2 regions of the Cupriavidus sp. KK10 genome follow, and region 1 is predicted to be linked to the other one. Evidence: predicted binding sites of a transcription regulator. Region 1 holds the regulator's gene; the other holds the start of a gene.
The links. Region 1 encodes sigma-54, which starts transcription at its own class of promoters, with help from an activator protein. Its sites were predicted from a motif close to TGGCANGNAANCTGCTTT; they were not measured.
Positions count from the first base shown of each region.

Region 1 (7,947 bases):
CGAGGAAGAAGATGGCGCCCAGGGCCACCACGATCTTGACCGTGGCCAGGCCCAGCGCCACCATCAGGTCGCCCGGATCGCGCGACAGCGCCGGGATCACGATCAGCAGCGGCACCACCGCCAGATCCTGGAACAGCAGGATGCTGATGATATTGCGGCCGTGCTCGCTTTCCAGCTCCATGCGCTCGGACAGCATCTTGGAGACGATCGCGGTGGAAGACATCGCCAGCGCCCCGCCCAGCGCCACCGACGCCTGCCAGGACAGCGGGAACAGCCAGTTGAAAGCCCAGCTGGCCGGCACCACCGCCAGCATCGACAGCACCACCTGCGAGCCGCCCAGGCCGAACACCAGCCGCTTCATCGAGCGCAGCTTGGTCAGGTTGAACTCCAGCCCGATCGAGAACATCAGGAAGACCACGCCGAATTCGGCCAGGTACTTGGTCTGCGCGGTGTCGCTGGCCAGCCCCAGCGCATGCGGGCCGATCAGGATGCCAACGGCCAGGTAGCCCAGCATCGGCGGCAGCTGCAGCATGCGGAATGCGACCACGCCGAAGACGGCGGCGGCCAGCAGCACCAGGGTCAGTTCCAGCGGAGAATGCATCAGGCGGTCTGGGTGACCGGCCAGGCGCGCGTCCGACCCGGCACGGGCACCCTGCCGGCAAAATACGGCGAGCACGGCAAGCACGACGTGCGCCATGGGTCGGGCCAGGCGCCATCGCATTCGTTGGTATACTTCGTCGCCATGATAGCCAATTTCGATGCGGATCGAGCACTCAGACTCGCCCGCGACACTCTCCAGACCGAAGCCGATGCGGTTTCCGCACTTTCCGGACGCCTGAACGGCGACTTTGCCCGTGCCGTGCTGCTGATCCTGCAATGCACCGGGCGCGTGGTCGTCTCGGGCATTGGCAAGTCCGGCCATATCGGACGCAAGGTCGCGGCCACGCTGGCCTCTACCGGCACGCCGGCGTTCTTTGTGCACCCGGCCGAAGCCAGCCACGGCGACCTGGGCATGGTCACGCGCGACGACGTGCTGATCGCCTTCTCCAATTCTGGCGAGACCGGCGAGCTGCTGTCGATCATCCCGATCGTCAAGCGCATCGGCGCGCGGCTGATCTCGGTCACCGGCAACCCCGACTCCAACCTGGCCAAGCTGGCCGACGTCCACCTGGACGCGGCGGTCGAGAAAGAAGCCTGCCCGCTGAACCTGGCGCCGACGGCCAGCACCACCGCGGCGCTGGCGCTCGGCGATGCACTGGCAGTGGCGGTGCTGGACGCGCGCGGCTTTGGCGAGGAAGACTTCGCCCGCTCGCACCCCGGCGGCGCGCTCGGGCGCAAGCTTCTGACCCATGTGCGCGACGTGATGCGCACCGGCAACGCCGTGCCCGAGGTGCGTGAGAACACGCCGCTGGCCCAGGCGCTGATGGAAATCACCCGCAAGGGCATGGCCATGACCGCCGTGGTGGATCCGGACGGACACGCCATCGGCGTCTTCACCGACGGCGACCTGCGCCGCCTGCTGGAAACCCCGCGCGACTGGAAGACCGTGCCCATCGGCGAGGTCATGCACCGCAACCCGCACGTGGTCAACGAGAACCAGCTCGCCGTCGAGGCGGTGCAGGTGATGGAAGCCAACCGCATCAACCAGCTGCTGGTGGTGGACGACGACGGCCGCCTGACCGGCGCGCTGCATATCCACGACCTGACCCGCGCCAAGGTCATCTGAGCGGGCGCGGGCCCGGCACAACCGGCACAACGCCAAGGACACCATGCAGGCACTCCTCGCCTCCCTCAGCGGCATCGTCATGCGGCTGCTGCCGCTGCTGCTGATGGCCTTCGTGGCGGGCAGCACGTTCTGGCTGGTCCAGATCAACTCCCCCAAGGAAGACCTGGCCGCGCAAAGCACCAAGAAGCATGAGCCTGATTACTTCATGGACCGCTTCTCGGCCACCGAGCTGGCGCCGGACGGCAGCACCAAGATCCGCTTCACCGGCGAGCGCATGGTCCATTTCGAGGACGACCAGACCTACGAAGTGACCCGGCCCGCCATGCGCGCGTACGAGCCGGACCGCCCGCCGGTCACCGCCCGCGCCGATATGGGCCGCATGAACGCCGAGGGCTCGGTGATCGACCTGTACGGCAACGGCTTCGTCATGCGCCAGCAGGGCGTGGACGTGTCCAAGGACCCGCAGCTGACCGCCGCATCCAGTTATTTCCAGCTGCTGATCAATGACGACATCGTCAAGACCGACAAGCCAGTCAAGCTGACGCGCGGCCCGTCGGTGATGACCGCCAACGGCCTGATCTTCAACAACGTCACGCGCGAAGTACAATTGCTCGGCAATGTACGCGGCACCATCATCACCGGGCCGTCCCCAGGCCGCGCGCCGGGGTCCTGAGCCCCGGCCCGGGGGCCGCACCAACCCGCACCAACATACCCAGACGCCCTCAAGCAACCCCTGCCAACATGACTGCTTCCCTGACGACATCGTCCCGTCGACGCACCGCCCCGGCTCTGCTCGCCCTGGCCATGGCCTTCGGCCTGCTGGCCCAGCCCGCCCTGGCCGAGCGAGCGGACCGCGACAAGCCGATGGTGCTGGAGGCGGACAACGCCAGCTACGACGACGTCAAGCAGATCTATACGCTGACCGGCAACGTGGTGCTAACCAAGGGCACCATGATCCTGAAGTCCGACGCCGCCGAACTGCGCACCGACCCCGAGGGCTACCAGTTCGCGGTAGCCACCGCCAAGCCGGGCAAGCAGGCCTACATCCGCCAGAAGCGCGAAGGCGTCGACGAATACATCGACGGCTGGGGCGACCGCATCGAGTACGACGGCAAGCAGGAGTACTCCAAGCTGATCGGCAATGCCCGCATGGCGCGCCTGCAGGGCGCCAAGCAGGTCGATGAGATCCGCGGCGCGGTGCTGACCTATGACAGCCGCAAGGAGTTCTACACGGCCGCCGGCGGCGGCAGTGGCGACGCCGCGGCCGCCAATCCGTCCGGTCGCGTGCGCGCGGTGTTGTCGCCGCGCCAGGACCAGAAGGCCGGCGCCACGGGCAATGGCGGCTCGCCGCTGGACCTGAAGACGGCGCCCGCGCCTGCCAACAAACCCTGACGCCTGGCGCCGGCTTGCCTGCCCGCGCCAGAAACGCCTGAACGCCAGACCGTGCCAATGACCGATACCGCAACCATCGCCGACAAGCCTTCCGTCGAAGCCTCCACCGTCCTTCCCGGCGGCAGCACGCTGGTCGTGCGCCACCTGAAGAAGCGCTATGGCTCGCGCACGGTGGTCAAGGACGTCTCGCTCGACGTGAAGAGCGGCGAGGTGGTCGGCCTGCTCGGGCCTAACGGCGCGGGCAAGACCACCTCGTTCTACATGATCGTGGGCCTGGTGGCGCTGGACGAAGGCGATATCGTGCTCGACGGCGACCACATCAGCGGCCTGCCGATCCACGAGCGCGCGCGCATGGGGCTGTCGTACCTGCCGCAGGAAGCCTCGGTGTTCCGCAAGCTCAACGTCGAAGAGAACATCCGCGCGGTGCTGGAGCTTCAGGTGAGCAACGGCAAGCCGCTGCCCAAGACCGAGATCGAGCGCCGCCTGGATTCGCTGCTCGACGACCTGCAGATCGCGCACCTGCGCAACAACCCGGCGCTGTCGCTATCGGGCGGCGAGCGCCGCCGTGTCGAAATCGCGCGCGCGCTGGCGTCGTCGCCGCGCTTCATCCTGCTGGACGAACCCTTCGCCGGCGTGGACCCGATCGCCGTGGGCGAGATCCAACGCATCGTCAGTTTCCTCAAGGCACGCAATATCGGCGTGCTGATCACCGACCACAACGTGCGCGAGACGCTCGGCATCTGCGACCACGCCTACATCATCAGCGAAGGCACGGTGCTGGCCGCGGGCCAGCCCGAGGAAATCATCGCCAATGACGCAGTGCGGCGCGTCTACCTGGGCGAGAACTTCCGCATGTGACTTAACGGCCTGCCCGCGAGCGGCAGGCCTCTTCGCGGGCGCGCGTGGGCCCTCCCACAGCCAGCGGCGATCGGACCGCATAAGCGATAGCAATTTCCGTTCCAACAACGGAAAGATGCGCATAGAATAGCTCGCATGAAACCGTCGCTACAGCTCCGTCTTTCCCAGCATCTGGCCCTGACCCCGCAACTGCAGCAGTCGATCCGGCTGCTGCAGCTCTCCACGCTGGAACTGCAGCAAGAGGTCGAACAGGCGCTGACGGAAAACCCGCTGCTCGAGCGCGAGAACGACTGGATCGAAAGCCCGCTGCGCGTGGCGGCCGACGGCTCGGTCAACCTGCAGAGCGCACCGGCGCCCGCCCCGGCTGAGCCCCAGGGCAATGGCGAGGCTCGCGCCGACGGCGCGGGTGACGACGACAGCTATGGCGACAGCGGCAACGGCGACGACTACGGCAGCGGCGACTGGAGCCTGGACGACTTTGCCCGCCGCCCCCAGGGCGACGAGGATGAAAAAACGCCGATGCAGCTGCGCGAGGCCGAGCCCACGCTGCGCGAGTACCTGATGGAGCAGCTCACGCCGCTGAAGATCTCGGCGCGCGACAAAGGCCTGGCCATCTTCCTGATCGAATCGCTCGACGACGATGGCTACCTGAGCGCATCGCTTGAGGAGATCTGCACGGAGTTGCCGGAAGAACTCGAGTTCGAGATCGACGAAGTCCACGCCATCCTCACGCTGCTGCAGAGTTTCGACCCGCCCGGCGTGGGTGCGCGCAACGCCGCCGAGTGCCTGGCCCTGCAGTTGCGACGCCTGACGCACCCGCAACGCGAACTGGCGCTGAACATCGTTAGCAATCACCTGGAGTTGCTCGCAGTACGCGACTACACGCGGCTGAAGAAGGCGCTGCAGGTAGATGAAGTGGCACTGAAGTCCGCACACGAACTGATCCGCTCGCTGGCGCCCTACCCCGGCCATGCGTACAGCCGCCCGGAAGCGGACTTTGTGGTGCCGGACGTGTTCGTGCGCAAGGGTGGCGGCGGCTGGATCGCGCAGCTCAATCCGGATGTGATGCCGAGGCTGCGCATCAACGATATGTATGCCCAAATCCTGCGTGGCGCGAAGGGTGAGTCCGGCACGGCCGGACTGCAGCAAAAGCTGCAAGAGGCGCGCTGGCTGATCAAGAACATCCAGCAAAGGTTCGACACAATCCTGCGTGTCTCGCAGGCCATTGTCGAGCGTCAAAAGAACTTTTTCAGTCACGGCGAAATCGCCATGCGCCCCTTGGTTTTGCGGGAGATTGCCGATACACTGGGTTTACACGAGTCAACCATCTCCCGGGTGACGACCAATAAATTCATGGCAACGCCGATGGGTACTTTCGAACTGAAGTACTTCTTCGGCAGCCACGTGTCCACCGAAACCGGTGGCGCGGCTTCATCAACGGCCATCCGCGCCTTGATCAAGCAACTGATAGGAGCCGAAGACCCGAGGAATCCCCTTTCCGACAGTCGCATTGCCGAACTGCTGGGTGAGCAAGGCTTTGTTGTTGCGCGCCGCACTGTTGCCAAGTATCGCGAAGCCCTGAAGATCCCCGCAGTCAATCTCCGCAAGTCTTTGTAGCCGAGCCCACCGCCTGCCTGGTGAGGCTCTTTCAGAAGGAGAAGCGCTATGAACTTCAAGATCAGTGGACACCACCTGGACATCACGCCCCCTCTGCGTGAGTACGTGGAAACGAAGCTGGAGCGAATCGTCAGGCATTTCGATCAGGTCATTGGCGTTAGCGTGCTGCTCTCTGTCGACAACCACAAGGAAAAGGACCGGCGTCAGTACGCGGAAATTAATCTACATCTCAAGGGCAAGGACATCTTTGTCGAGGCGCATCACGAAGACCTATATGCAGCGATCGACGCACTCGTCGACAAGCTGGACCGTCAGGTGATCCGCTACAAGGATCGCGTGCAAGGCCACGACCGCGAAGCGGTCAAGTACCAGATGGCCGCAGCGCAAATGCAGCAATGACCGTGCCCGGCAGCCCCGCAGCGGGCTGCTGAATCAGGATTGAACAGGCAAGCCGCGCCACGAAGCGCGGCTTTTTTGCGCCCTTGCGTTCCGGGTTGCCGCCGGCATGCCGCGCCCGCACTGGCGGTGCGGCCCGGCTGTGGCGCCGGAGCCAACGCTTTTCACCCGAATGGGCAAGAGTGTTCGCAAGCGCAGCGCCAAGGTGTATGCTGCGCCATACAAAGAGAGGGAATCCTGGCCGCGCCCCGCATCGGTGCGCCGGCTCCCGGCCCGGAGGCACGATTGCATCACCATGTATCGTTCTGCACCGGCTTGCCCCGCTGCGCTGCACAATACGGGGGTAGTCGCTGCTCTATAATGGGCCGGACGCCTCCGGCCAGGCCAACGGCAGCCCGGAGCCAGCCCACTGCCCCGCGGAACGATCTGCCCGCTAACTGAAATCCTGCGCATCGCCCATGAATCGTTTGGCCAAATTGCTGCCACCCGGCAACATCACCCTGGACGTCAGCGTCACCAGCAAGAAGCGTGTGTTCGAGCAGGCCGGGCTCCTCTTCGAGAACAACCATGGTGTGGCGCGCGCCATCGTGACGGACAACCTGTTCGCGCGCGAGTCGCTGGGATCCACCGGCCTGGGCGCCGGCGTGGCGATCCCGCACGGCCGCATCAAGGGCCTGAAGCAGCCGCTGGCCGCCTTCATGCGCCTGGCCGAGCCGATTCCGTTCGAATCGCCGGATGGCAAGCCGGTATCGCTGCTGATCTTCCTGCTGGTGCCCGAACAGGCTACGCAGCAGCACCTGGAAATCCTGTCAGAAATCGCGCAACTGCTTTCCGACCGCGACATGCGCGAAGGACTGGCCACGCTGCCGACGCCCGATGCCGTCCATCAGTTGCTGATCGCATGGCATCCCTGATCCCCTGATCCCCCAGGCGGGCCGGCACCAGACCGGGCAGGCGCCAGGCGCTTCGCAAACCGCCCCACCAGTCATACCGCATGGAACTCACCGGCGTCACCTCCCAGTCCATCTTCGACGACAACGCAGCCGACATCAAACTCTCGTGGGTGGCCGGCCTGGAAGGCGCGGACCGCGCCTTCGACGTGGAGTTCGCCCGCGAAGCCACCTCCGCCGCCGACCTGGTGGGCCACCTGAACCTGATCCACCCCAACCGCATCCAGGTGCTCGGCAAGCCCGAAATCACTTATTACCAGCGGCTGGACGATGAGACCCGCAAGCGCCAAATGGGCGAGCTGATCCTGTTGGAGCCGCCCTTCCTGGTGATCGCCGACGGCATGGAGCCGCCGCCCGACCTGGAACTGCGCTGCACGCGCTCGTCCACGCCGCTGTTCACCACGCCGGTGTCGTCGGCCGCGGTGATCGACCACTTGCGCCTGTACCTGTCGCGCATCTCCGCGCCGCGCGTGACCATGCACGGGGTCTTCCTCGACATCCTGGGCATGGGCGTGCTGATCATGGGCGAATCGGGCCTGGGCAAGAGCGAACTGGGCCTGGAACTGATCTCGCGCGGCCACGGGCTGGTGGCCGACGATGCCGTGGACTTCGTGCGCCTGGGGCCGGATTTTATCGAAGGCCGCTGCCCGCCGCTGCTGCAGAACCTGCTTGAAGTGCGCGGCCTGGGCCTGCTCGACATCAAGACCATCTTCGGTGAGACCGCGGTGCGGCGGAAGATGAAGATCAAACTGGTGGTGCAGTTGGTGCGCCGCAACGACGGCGAGTTCGAGCGGCTGCCGCTCGATTCGCAATACCTGGACGTGCTGGGCCTGCCGATCCACATGGTCAAGATCCAGGTGGCGGCCGGGCGCAACCTGGCCGTGCTGGTCGAGGCCGCGGTGCGCAACACCATCCTGCGCCTGCGCGGCATCGATACGCTGCGCGACTTCATGGACCGGCAGCGCGCCGCGATGCAGGCCGATGCGGTTTCGCGCGGCCAGGGCCGCC
Region 1 covers NZ_CP073677.1:441,698-449,644, reverse strand. The annotation lists gene KB879_RS02330 (monovalent cation:proton antiporter-2 (CPA2) family protein) at 1-601, opposite strand, end outside; gene KB879_RS02325 (SIS domain-containing protein) at 743-1,726, shown strand; gene lptC (LPS export ABC transporter periplasmic protein LptC) at 1,770-2,399, shown strand; gene lptA (lipopolysaccharide transport periplasmic protein LptA) at 2,468-3,118, shown strand; gene lptB (LPS export ABC transporter ATP-binding protein) at 3,176-3,976, shown strand; gene KB879_RS02305 (RNA polymerase factor sigma-54) at 4,112-5,593, shown strand; gene hpf (ribosome hibernation-promoting factor, HPF/YfiA family) at 5,642-5,992, shown strand; gene ptsN (PTS IIA-like nitrogen regulatory protein PtsN) at 6,448-6,903, shown strand; gene hprK (HPr(Ser) kinase/phosphatase) at 6,984-7,947, shown strand, end outside.

Region 2 (7,947 bases), 2.8 Mb from region 1:
CATGCTGCGCACCGCCGCGGTGGGCGACGCCGCCGGCATCGCGCTGTACGGCGGCACCATGCTGGAGGGCAGCGTCGGCACCATTGCCGCGGCGCATGGCTTCTGCACGCTGCCGCAGCTGGCCTGGGGCACCGAGCTGTTCGGACCGCTGCTGCTCAAGGACGATATCGTGCAGCAGCGCCCCGAGTACCGCGACTTCAGCCTGCACCTGCCCGAAGGCCCCGGCCTGGGGCTGGCGCTGGACGAAGACAAGCTGGCGCACTACCGGCGCGGCTGAACTGGCAGGCAACTTCCCCGCATGACACGCCATATGCGCGGGGCGCATCAAGCAGTGAGGAGACTATGAAAACGTTATTCCAGCGGCTGGCAAGCACCGGCCGCGCAGGGGCGCTGGCACTGGCTGCCGGCCTGTCGTTCGCCGCGCCGGCCGCGCACGCGGCCTATCCCGACCATCCGATCCGCTGGATCGTGCCGTTCCCCGCGGGCGGTGCCATGGACAACATCGCGCGCACGCTGGGCGAAGACATGTCGCGCACGCTGGGCCAGGCCATCGTGGTCGAGAACCGGCCGGGCGCCGGCGGCAATATCGGCGCCGAACTGGTGGCGCGCGCGCCCGCCGACGGCTACACGCTGATCATCGTCGCCAACGGCATGGCCGTGAACCCGGCGCTGTACGGCCGGCTGAGCTACGACCCGGTCAAGGACTTCGCGCCGGTGTCGCTGCTGGCGGTGGTGCCCAACGTGCTGGTGGCCAGCAAGGCGCGGCGCCAGGAAAGCACCGTCAAGGATGTGGTGGCGCACGCCAAGGCGGCGCCGGGCAAGTACACCTATGCCTCCGCGGGCAACGGCACCTCGATCCACCTGGCGGGCGAGCTGTTCACCTCGATGGCTGGCGTCGACATGCTGCATATCCCCTACAAGGGCAGCGGCCCGGCGATGACGGACCTGCTGGGCGGCCAGGTCGACTACATGTTCGACAGCATCACCTCGGCCAGGCCGCATATCGAATCGGGCAAGCTGACGGCGATCGCGGTCACCACCAGCAAGCGCTCCAGTGCGCTGCCCAATGTGCCGACGGTGGCCGAAGCCGGCCTGCCGGGCTATGAACTGTCGCCGTGGTTCGCGGCCTTCGTGCCGGCGAAGACGCCGCAGCCGGTCATCGACACGCTCAACCGCGCCATGCTCGAGGCGCTGCGCAAGCCTGCGGTGCAGAAGCGGCTGGCGCAAATCGGCGCCGAGCCGATCGGCAGTTCGCCGGCGGTGCTGCGCGAGCACCTGGCGAAGGAAACCGAGAAGTGGGGTGTGCTGATCCGCCAGCGGGGTATCCGGGCGGATTGAGCGGCCTGGACCAGCGCGGTTCATAGGGGGAGTCCCCCCGAGATGCTCCGGGGGAATGTCATTACCCAGCCCCCCGTCTCCCTGGCACATAATGTGCGTAAGATGCCAGCCGAAAGGCACACTCGAGCGGATCACCCGCCGGCACTGAGGGGAGACAATGAGCAGTTCAACCGACAAGTTCTCGGCCACCATGCGCGATGGCCTGGCCGATCTTGCCCGCCGCCTGCGCTTTGCCATGGAGGAGGGCGCGATCTGGCTGGACGAGCAGCGCATGATCCTGATCCATACCGCCGCCCTGGGCGCGCTGCGCAAGGAACTGGTGGACACCCTGGGCATGGAGCGCGCGCGCGGCCTGTTCACCCGCATGGGCTTCCATTCGGGCATGCGCGATGCGGAGGTCGCGCGCAAGCTGCGCGCCGGCCACAGCGACTTCGGCCAGCTGGAGATCGGGCCCTGCCTGCATACCATCGAGGGGGTGGTGCGGGTCACGCCGGTCAAGGTCGACATCGATATCGCCGCCGGCATCTACGATGGCGAGTTCCTGTGGGAAGACTCCTTCGAGGGCGACGTCCACCGCCAGCTGTTCGGCATCGTCGACGAGCCTGCCTGCTGGATGCAGATCGGCTACGCCACCGGCTACACCTCGGCGCTGATGGGGCGCACCATCCTGTACCGCGAGGTCGAGTGCATCGCCTGCGGGCACCCGCACTGCCGCATCATCGGCAAGCCGGTGGAAGCCTGGGAAGACGGCGCGCAGGCACTGGCGCTGTACCAGCCCGATCCCGTGATCGAAACCATCATCGCCCTGCAGAGCGAGGTCGAGCACCTGCGCGCGCTGCAGGGCACCCCGGCCACGCCGGCCGACCTGGTCGGCACCTCGCCAGGCTTTCGCGCCGCCTGGAGCCTGCTGCAACGCGCCGCGGCCAGCAACGTGACGGTGCTGCTGCTGGGCGAGACCGGCGTGGGCAAGGAGCGGTTCGCGCAGGCATTGCACAGCGTGAGCGGGCGTGCCGACAAGCCCTTCATTGCCGTGAACTGCGCGGCGATTCCCGACGAGCTGATTGAGTCCGAGCTGTTCGGCGTGGAAAAGGGCGCCTTCACCGGCGCCAGCCAGTCGCGCCCCGGGCGCTTCGAGCGCGCGCACGGCGGCACCCTGTTCCTGGACGAGCTGGGCGAACTCTCCGCCTCGGCCCAGTCCAAGCTGCTGCGCGTGCTGCAGGAAGGCGAGGTCGAGCGCGTGGGCGGCACCGGCACGCGAAAGGTGGACGTGCGGCTGGTGGCCGCCACCAATGTCGACCTGGCCGAAGCCGTGAAGCAGGGCACTTTCCGCAAGGACCTGTACTACCGCCTCAATGTCTATCCGGTCACGATCCCGCCGCTGCGCGAGCGCCTGGACGATATCCGGCCGCTGGCCGAGCGCTTCGTGGCCCGCTACGGCGCGCGCCACGGCAAGCGCATCGTCGGCATCACCGACCGCGCGCTGGCCGAGCTGCGCCACTATGACTGGCCCGGCAACGTGCGCGAACTGGAGAACGTGATCGAGCGCGGCGTGATCCTGGCCAGCCAGGGCGGCCAGATCACCGCCGACCACCTGTTCCTGCCAGGCACCGTGGCACCGGTGGTGGATACCGCGCCGCGGCTGGGGGCGGGCGGCACCTTGCCAGACCTGCGCGAAGCCGCGGTCCATGCGCTGCTGGACCAGATGTCCGAGCAGCAGCTGGCGCTGGGCGAAGTCGAGACCGTGCTGATGGAGGCGGCCATGCAGCGCGCCGACGGCAATATGAGCCAGGCGGCGCGGTTGCTGGGTATTACGCGGCCGCAGCTGGCGTATCGGTGGAAGATGCGCGGCACGCGCGGGGGTAACGGCCACGGCAACGGTAACTGAGGCCGCTTCCAGGCTTCAAATGCCGAGGGTGTGCTCCCCTCTCGCGCAAGCGGGAGAGGGGAGCACACTCGCGTGGATCAAGCGCGTTCACACGATCCCCTGCGCCACCCATCTCCTCCGCTTCTCCCGGCCCCTCGCATTTCTCCACTTGATCATTTGATGCAGCCCCTCCGGGCCGCGCATCGGCCCGAAGTTGCCCGATGCTGCACCGCGCCAACGATTTTTCCCTGTCAGATCAAGTCTTCTCAACTAGGTTGCCCACGCACGCTGCTGCGCCGCAGGGCAATCCCATCCGCATCTGCTCGCTGCCCGCAAACGCCCGCCCGGCGCGGCTTTTGATCATTTGATCAAGGCCTGCGCGCAGCTTCATCAATTCATCGATGCGTTTCGCGCGGACCTTTCCGGGTTAACGCGCACGCTCGCCACCGCCAATTCCCCGCAACCCTTGTCCCACAACGCTTCGCGCTCGCTGGCACGGTCTTCGCAATAAGGCCTGCGTCCAGCCAACGCAATGGAGCGCGCCATGAACACCCCGTCGGTTCCCCTGTTCGAAGCCACGCCGCGCTATGTGCGGGTCGAGGGCCGCACCCCAGAAGGGTTTGTTCAGTTCGCCTTCAGCGTGGCCGACCCTGAGCTCAACGTCGAACTGATCATGCCGGAGCCGATGTTCGAAGCCTTCTGCTGCGTCAACCGCGTGCGCTTCCTGCCCCCGCTGGAAGCAGCGCCGCAGCCGCAAGCCGACGACTGACGCCGCAGCCACCGCATCACAAAGAGAGAAGGGATACAGGAGACCAAACGATGCAAGTCGATATCAAGACCCAGCAGATCCAGCCGCTGCGCCAGACCTACGGCCATGTCGCGCGCCGCTTCGGCGACAAGCCGGCGTCGCGCTACCAGGAGGCGACCTACGACGTGCAGTCGGAGGTGAACTTCCACTACCGCCCCACCTGGGACCCCAGCTTCGAGCTGTATGACAAGCGCCGCACGGCGATCGTGATGCAGGACTGGTACGCGCTGAAGGACCCGCGCCAGTTCTACTACGGCGCCTACGTTACCGCGCGCGGGCGCCAGCAGGATGCAACGGAGAAGAGCTTTGCCTTTGTCGAGAAGCGCGGGCTGCTGCAGGCGCTGCCGGCCGAATGGCAGGAACGCCTGGCCACAGGCCTGCTGCCGCTGCGCCATGTGGAGTGGGGCGCCAACATGAACAACTTCTACTGCGCCGACTATGGCTGGGGCACGGCCATCACGCAGGCCTGCACCTATTGCGCGATGGACCGCCTGGGTATCGCCCAATACCTGTCGCGCATCGGCATGCTGCTGGACGGCAATACCGGCGTGGCGCTGGAGCGGGCCAGGGTGGCGTGGCTGGAGAGCGCCGCATGGCAGCCGCTGCGCCGCTTTGTCGAGCATACCTTTGTCACCGAGGACTGGTTCGAGACCTTCATCGCCCAGAACCTGGTGCTCGACGGGCTGCTCTACCCGCTGGTCTACCAGCATGCCGACGCGGTGATCGCGCGCGCCTGCGGCACCGGGCTGGCGGTGCTGACCGAATTCATGAACGACTGGCGCGACGAGCACGCACGCTGGGTCGATGCCGTGATCCAGGCCGCCGCGGCCGAGTCCGAGGCCAACCGCGTGCTGCTGTCTGGCTGGGCGCGCGCCGCCTGCGCCGAGGTGGCGCAGGCGCTGGTGCCGGTGGCCGATGCGCTCACCGGCGAGGACGGCGCGCAGATGGTGGCGCTGTGCCGCGAGCAGTTCGAAGTCCGCCTGGGCAAGCTCGGCCTGGCTGCCTGATCCGCCCACAACGAACCCCACGGAGACACGCCATGTCAGCCACCCCAGCCAACGTCTACATCGCGCTGCAGAACAACGACGACACCCGACCCATCATCGACGCCATCACCGAGGCCAACCCGCATGCGGTGGTGTCGCAGTTTCCCGCCATGGTCAAGATTGACGCCCCCGGCCACCTGACCATCGTGCGCGAACTGGTGGCCGGCAAGCTCGGCCGCGACTGGGACCTGCAGGAGATCCACCTGAACCTCATCTCGCTGTGCGGAAACATCGACGAAGACGAAGACGCCTTCACGCTGCGCTGGAATGCCTGACACCGCAGCGGCACACAGAACATCACGGAGACATCATGGACGCACGCAAGAAGCTCAACCTGCGCGAGAAGTACGCCTCGATGACGCGGGACCTGGCCTGGGAAACGACCTACGAGCCGATGGACAAGGTCTTCCCGTTCGACAAGTACGAGGGCATCCGCATCCACGACTGGGACAAATGGGAAGACCCGTTCCGCATGACCATGGATGCCTACTGGAAATACCAGTCGGAGAAGGAGCGCAAGCTGTACGCGATCATCGACTCGTTCGTGCAGAACAACGGCCACCTGAACGTATCCGATCCGCGCTACCTGAACGCGCTGCGGCTGTTCCTGACCGGCGTGACGCCGCTGGAATACGCTGCCCACCGCGGCTACGCGCACCTGGGCCGGCATTTCCGCGGCGCCGGCGCGCGCGTGGCGGCGCAGATGCAGTCGGTCGACGAACTGCGCCACGCCCAGACCCAGCTGCACACGCTGTCGGTCTACAACAAGTACTTCCACGGCTTTGGCGAATGGCGCCATATGCACGACCGGGTCTGGTACCTGTCGGTGCCCAAGTCCTACTTCGAGGACGCGATGAGCGCGGGGCCGTTCGAGTTCATCACCGCGATCTCGTTCTCGTTCGAGTATGTGCTGACCAACCTGCTGTTCATGCCGTTCATGTCGGGCGCCGCCTACAACGGCGACATGGCCACGGTGACCTTCGGCTTCTCCGCACAGTCCGACGAGTCGCGCCACATGACGCTGGGCCTGGAAGTGGTCAAGTTCCTGTGCGAGCAGGACCCCGGCAATATCCCGATCCTGCAGAAGTGGCTGGACAAGTGGTTCTGGCGCGGCTTCCGCCTGCTCACGCTGGTCGGCATGATGATGGACTACATGCTGCCCAAGCGCGTGATGTCGTGGGCCGAGGCCTGGGAGATGTACTTCGAGCAGGCGGGCGGGGCGCTGTTCAAGGACCTGGAGCGCTACGGCCTGCGCATGCCCAAGTACCACGAAGTGGCCACCAAGACCAAGGACCGCATCACGCACGAGGCCTGGGCCACCTTCTACAACTACGCGGGCGCGGCCGGCTTCCACACCTGGGTGCCCAAGGCGGACGAGATGGCGTGGCTGGCCGAGAAGTACCCGCAGACCTTCGAGCGCTACTACAAGCCGCGCCTGGACCACTGGCAGGAGCGCCAGCAGGCCGGCGACCGTTTCTACAACGCCACGCTGCCGATGCTGTGCCAGACCTGCCAGATCCCGATGGTGTTCTCGGAGCCGGACGATCCCACCCAGACCTGCTACCGCGAAAGCAGCTACCACGGCATGAAGTTCCATTTCTGCTCGGACGGCTGCAAGGACATCTTCGACGACGAGCCCGCCAAGTACGCGCAGGCCTGGCTGCCGGTGCACCAGATCTACCAGGGCAACTGCGGCGGCGCCACGCTGGAGGACGTGCTCAAGTGGTACCGGCTGAACCCGGGCGCTGACAACCTGGACTTCGATGGCTCGCAGGACCAGCGCAACTGGAACGCGTGGAAGGGCATCGGTCCTGCCGCCGACGCCGCCTGAAGCGGCCCCATCAAAAGACAAGGAGACAACCATGCCCGTCGTATCCATCGGCGACTACGCCTTCGAGGCGGCCGACCGCGAGGCCGTGTTCCACGGCAACCGCCTGCTCTATATCGGCTGGGACGGCCACCTGCTGTTCTGCGCCCCGCATTGCTTACCGTTCCCGCCGTCGATGCCGCTGCGCGAGGTGGTGGACAAGGTGCTGCCCGGCGTCTACGGCTACCACCCCGACTTTGCCCGCATCGACTGGGGCCAGGTGCAGTGGCTGCGCGGCGGCCAGCCCTGGCAGCCCGACCTGCACCGCTCGCTGGAAGAGAACGGCCTGGGCCACAAGGACGTGTTCCGCTTCCGCACGCCGGGGCTGGACGGCATCGGCGGCAGCCGCAGTTGAGGCGCACGGGCGAACGCACCACCGGAAGGAGACCAAGATGTATTCGCTGACCATTGAACCGATCGGGCAGACCATCCCCATCGCTCCCGGGCAGACCGTGCTGGACGCCTGCCTGCGCAACGGCGTGTGGCTGCCCCATGCCTGTTGCCACGGCCTGTGCGCCACCTGCAAGGTGCAGGTGGTGGACGGCGAGGTCGAGCAGGGCGAGGCCTCCAGCTTCGCGCTGATGGACTTCGAGCGCGACAACGGCCAGTGCCTGGCCTGCTGCGCGACTGCGCAGTCGGACCTGGTGATCGAGGCCGACATTGAGGAAGATGCCGATGCGCTGGGCCTGCCGCTGGCCGACTATCGCGCCGAAGTTGTCGAGACGCGCGCCCTGACGCCCACCATCCTGGGCATCTGGCTGCGTGTGAAGGATGGCGGACGCACGGCATTCCAGGCCGGTCAGTACGTCAACCTGACCGTGCCGGGCTGCGATCAGCCGCGCGCGTTCTCGCTGGCCAACGCGCCGGGCGACGAGCTGGTCGAGCTGCACGTGCGCCGTGTGCCGGACGGGCAGGCCACTGGCTACCTGCACGACCAACTGGCGGTCGGCGATGAACTGTCGTTCTCAGCGCCCTATGGCCGCTTCTTCGTGCGCAAGTCGGCGCAGGTGCCGATGCTGTTCCT
Region 2 covers NZ_CP073677.1:4,318,403-4,326,349, forward strand. The annotation lists gene KB879_RS20130 (muconate/chloromuconate family cycloisomerase) at 1-277, shown strand, start outside; gene KB879_RS20135 (tripartite tricarboxylate transporter substrate binding protein) at 343-1,338, shown strand; gene poxR (phenol degradation transcriptional regulator PoxR) at 1,496-3,223, shown strand; gene KB879_RS20145 (phenol hydroxylase subunit) at 3,747-3,971, shown strand; gene KB879_RS20150 (aromatic/alkene monooxygenase hydroxylase subunit beta) at 4,022-5,017, shown strand; gene KB879_RS20155 (MmoB/DmpM family protein) at 5,050-5,331, shown strand; gene KB879_RS20160 (aromatic/alkene/methane monooxygenase hydroxylase/oxygenase subunit alpha) at 5,367-6,887, shown strand; gene KB879_RS20165 (phenol hydroxylase subunit P4) at 6,919-7,278, shown strand; gene KB879_RS20170 (NADH:ubiquinone reductase (Na(+)-transporting) subunit F) at 7,316-7,947, shown strand, end outside.
Region 2: a site for sigma-54 is predicted at 3,694-3,711, ahead of KB879_RS20145 (phenol hydroxylase subunit). Genes of this name have one in related genera too.